2 regions of the Agarivorans sp. Alg241-V36 genome follow, and region 1 is predicted to be linked to the other one. Evidence: predicted binding sites of a transcription regulator. Region 1 holds the regulator's gene; the other holds the start of a gene.

Evidence for each region. Region 1 encodes LexA, which represses DNA repair genes until DNA is damaged. Its sites were predicted from a motif close to TACTGTATNNNNATACAGTA; they were not measured.
Region 2: the regulator LexA is predicted to act here: its motif matches at 909-928, upstream of G6R11_RS20685 (DNA recombination protein RmuC).

Annotation. Positions count from the first base shown of each region.
Region 1 is NZ_UNRE01000006.1:368,106-370,520, reverse strand. Features, by position in the region: gene coxB (cytochrome c oxidase subunit II) at 1-245, opposite strand, end outside; gene lexA (transcriptional repressor LexA) at 576-1,223, opposite strand; gene G6R11_RS15725 (SDR family oxidoreductase) at 1,592-2,332, opposite strand.
Region 2 is NZ_UNRE01000011.1:112,684-115,098, forward strand. Features, by position in the region: gene G6R11_RS20675 (response regulator) at 1-499, shown strand, start outside; gene G6R11_RS20680 (HlyU family transcriptional regulator) at 512-796, opposite strand; gene G6R11_RS20685 (DNA recombination protein RmuC) at 1,054-2,322, shown strand; gene malZ (maltodextrin glucosidase) at 2,325-2,415, opposite strand, start outside.

The sequences.
Region 1 (2,415 bases):
GTGGCAGGGATCGCCATTCCAATCAAAATAATGAAGGGAATAATGGTCCAAATAATTTCTACTTTGGTACTTTCATGAAATTGAGCCGGCTTGGCTCCTTTAGACTTACGATGATGAAAAATAGCCCAGAACATGGCGCCAAACACCAGCACCCCAATAGCACAACAAATATAAAAAATTGTCATGTGCAGGCCATAAACCTGCTCACTAATGGCGGTAACACCCGGACGTAAGTTGAATGACATTTCTTGCGCAAATACTTGCGACGAAAAGAATGTCAGCATTAATAGCTGAATCCATCGGCCCACAGCGCTCTCCTTTGCTAGTAGCCAACGACAACAACTCTCCAAACTAGGAAAGTAGCTGCAGAAAAAGGGAAATCCCCCACCCCAAAAGTAGTAGACAGCAACAGCTAAATACAAGCTACTGCTTATAAATTAACCCCTAAGTTAAAGAAATGTAAATATATTGTTGAGATTTTTATGGATAAACACGAAAGATGTGATGCTAACGACAAAAGCCCAAATCAGGCTGATTTGGGCTTAAAAAGGGCGGAACTTATTGCTATGTAAGGCTTACATCCAATCGGCAGTGCGAATAATACCTACCGCTAAACCTTCTATTTCGATGCTTTGATATTCTAAATCAACTTCAATAGTAGAGAGCTCTTCATTCTCTGGATGCAAGTAAACCATTTTACCGTCGCGCTCAAAACGCTTAACAGTAACATCGTCTTCTAAACGCGCCACCACCACTTGGCCGTTGTGAACATCATTGGTTTTATGCACAGCCAGTAAATCGCCATCCATTATGCCAATATCCTTCATGCTCATACCTTGCACCCGCAGCAAATAATCTGCATGAGGGTTAAACAAGTTAGCATCTACCGCATAGTGCGACTCTACATGTTCTTGCGCCAAAATAGGCTCACCGGCAGCCACTTGGCCAATTAAAGGTAAACCCGGCTCTGCTTCCTCGGCCGCAGACTCATTGGCACTGGCGGGCAAGTACGCTTCACTTAAACGGATACCACGCGAAGCCCCCGGGATCATCTCAATAGCGCCCTTTTTAGCTAAAGCACGTAAGTGCTCTTCCGCCGCATTAGCTGAGCGAAAGCCTAACTCCTTGGCAATTTCTGCGCGAGTTGGCGGCATTCCGGTATCGGAAATATGGCGGCGAATAAGTTCAAAGACTTCGGTTTGACGAGGTGTTAAGGGCTTCATAATTTACCTGTAGGTTTATACAGCACACTGTTAGTATATACAGCATAAATAATGAAGCAAGGCTTTATCTAAATCAGTGACTTATTTGTAGGTTTCAGTTTCATTGGAATTCTTTCCGCTACTTTGAAACTACACCCTATATTTTTTGACGTACATCACAAATAAGCAGAGGTTGGAATAAAGAAGGATACGAAGAGTCTAGGTAGCTCATTTTTGGACAGAACTGTGTCAGTGCTTCTTCTAAATTAGCAGTTCATGGACTACCTGAGGTATTGAAAACCTCTAATCAGGTGTCCAAAATTACTCATCCATTACAACAGATCATGGTCGACACACGTCATATCGACCACACATACTGTTAGTGCCAGTTAAAACTCTTGTACTGTAGGGCGCAGTACAATCTCGTTTACATCAACATCGTTTGGCTGTTCAATCACATAAGCGACAGCATTAGCGATAGACGTCGCTGAAATGGCATCGTTATACACCTCATTCACAAATTGAGAGATCGTTGCATCTGAGGTGCCATGTTTAAGCTCAGAATCAATAAGTCCAGGTGAGATGACAGTTGTGCGAATATTACGACCTACCTCCATACGTAGCCCCTCACTAATTGCACGAACGGCAAATTTAGTACCTGCATACACACTGCTCGCTGGCGAAACTTTATGACCAGCAACAGAGGAAATGTTAATAAAGTGACCAGTTTCTTGTCGCTCAAACACTGGAAGTGCAGCTGCAATACCATTAAGTACACCCTTTATATTCACATCGATGGTGTCATTCCACTCTTGTACTTTCAGCGCACTTAAAGGTGAAAGCGGCATAATACCAGCGTTATTGATCATCACATCTGCGCGACCAAACGTCGTTACTGCCAAGTCAACCAGTGCTTTAACGCTCTCACCTATAGTGACATCTGTTGCCAATGCTACTGCCTGACCATTTTCGCTTTGAATTTCAGCAACAATCGCGTCCAGTTTTTCAATGCGGCGCGCACCTAACACCACTTTTGCACCCTGAGAAGCCAGTTTTCTAGCCATTGCCTCACCTAGTCCACTGCTTGCGCCTGTAATTACAACTACTTTGTTTTCAATATTTGTCTTCATATAACTGATTCCTAGGTTTAACTTCTCGGAAGATTGGTTTGTAAGTTCACTGTGTTTAGAACAATACGGCATGCTCAAAAATG
Region 2 (2,415 bases), on a different contig from region 1:
CGCTATTAAGCAGGCTGGGGTTATAGCTATTTTACCCAAACCCTTCGAGTTCACTCATTTGCTCGCAGCACTTCAAGCCACTATTAGCTACATTGAACCTGATAATGAAGTACTAGATAACTTGGATTTTTCTGATAAAACCGTGTTAGTGGTTGATGATAGCCAAACCGCTCGTCGCCATATCTCAAAGGTTTTAGAGAATATAGGTTTAACTAAACTAATATTGGCAGAAAACGGGCAAGAAGCCCTATCGTTAATGGTTAACAATCAAGTCGACTTGGTGATCACCGATTACAACATGCCAATAATGGATGGAGCGGCTCTTATCGAAGCATTGCGCCAGCACCCAACCTTTTGTGAGATCCCCGCGCTAATGGTGACTTCAGAAAACAATTGCGCCAAGCTTGATGGTGTTAGGCAAAGTGGTGTGTCGGCCTTAGTGGATAAGCCTTTTGATATTGATGCCGTAAAACAAGTGCTAACCCGTTTATTTGATTAGCACTTTGCTAGCTTAATCGAAGATTTGATCGCCCATTTGATCAATAAAAGTCTTACATTTATGCATTGCTAGCTCAGCAGCATCGTCTGAGCTGGCACAAGTATCAGAGCGGATAAACATGTGCTCTTTTAATTCATCATTAATCGTTTTAGTAATTTGAGCCGCCACGCGATATTGGCCATTAGCGGATTGTGGTTGAGGCGTAATAGTGAACTCATTGTAGGTTTCAGCCGGATAGCTCTTGGGGGTTACGGGCGCAGATTGAAACATTTTCTTTAATGCTGAAAAGATACTCATCTTAATGATTTTCCTAAATTTAAACTAAAACATGCACGACAGCTTTAAGTTTAATGAGCTGCATACTGTATGATGCATGATAACGAGCAATTCAACCTAATCACAATGGAATTACTGTGAACTTAGAGACTATTTTTTCTCATTTCAACCAAATCAGTGCTGCTGTTACTTTTTCTGTAGTTTTCTTGTTAGTTGTTAGCCTATTCGTAATAAACATAAAAAGCAGAAGGTTTTCTAAGAAGGCTGAAGAGCTTGCTGTGCTCCAGCAGCAACATGAAGGCGTCATTGCTGCGCACAATGTTGAGAAACAACAACTACAGCAACACGTTCATGACAAAGACATTTCGTTGGCAGAATTACATACCGAATTGCAGCACTTGCGTGAAGTACAACAGCAGTTTGATACCAGCCAACAGTTATTACAACGCGAACAGCAGCGTTGTGCTTTGCTTCAGCAAAAAGACCTTAGCTTACAAGAGCGCATCACGTACTTAGAGCAAAGTGAAGAACGGGTTAACAAGCAATTTGAGCTTTTGGCTAACCGTATATTTAAAGAAAAAGGCCAAGAACTACAGCAGCAAAGTAAGCAAAGTATTGAATCTGTTCTGCAGCCTTTGCAGCAACAACTGGACGGCTTTAAGCAGCAGGTTCAACAAAGCTATGAAAATGAAGCCAAGCAACGCCATTCTTTAAAAGATCAAATAGTAACTCTGCAAACACTTAACCAACAAATAAGTGAAGATGCAGTTAAGTTAACCAAGGCCCTAAAAGGCGACAATAAACAACAAGGTGATTGGGGAGAGCTTATTTTAGAGCAAATCCTACAATCTTCAGGCTTACGTGAAGGGCACGAATACCACACTCAAGTGGTGGGTGTTAATCAACATGGCCAAACCATTAAGCCTGATGTTGTGGTTAAGCTGCCTGATAACAAATCGGTGATTGTAGATTCAAAAGTAAACCTTGTGGCTTATGAACGTTATTACAATAGTGAGGATGACGAAGCACAACAACTGGCGCTAAAAGAGCATGCTAAGAGTTTGCGCCAGCAGATTGTCGGCTTAGCTAAAAAAGATTACCACACCTTGTACCAGCTTCCATCGCTAGACTACGTATTGCTGTTTATTCCCATTGAAGGGGCTTATCTTAGCGCCTTGGAGCAAGATCCTTCGTTGATTAATTTTGCTCTGGAATCCAATATTCTCATGGTAAGCCCGAGTAGTTTAATGGTTGCCTTAAGAACCATACAAAACCTTTGGCGAACAGAGCACCAACAGCAAAATGCTCAGGTGATTGCACAGCGGGCCGGTAAACTGTTCGACAAGTTTGTGGCATTTACCGAAGACTTAAAAAGCCACGGTCAGCAGCTACAACGTTCTAGTGATAGTTATCAAAGTGCAATGAATAAGTTAAGCACTGGCAAGGGCAACTTAGTTCGCCAAGCTCAACAACTAAAAGACTTGCAGGTAAGCTCTAGCAAGTCTTTAGATGCGAAACTACTGACAGATAGCCAGTATGAGGAATAAGCCTATTGGCTAGTTAATACCATGGAAGACTGTGCGGCTAGCGATAGCGCCAGTTTTCCATTGTCGTCGACAAGCAACTCTTCGCCAGTTTCA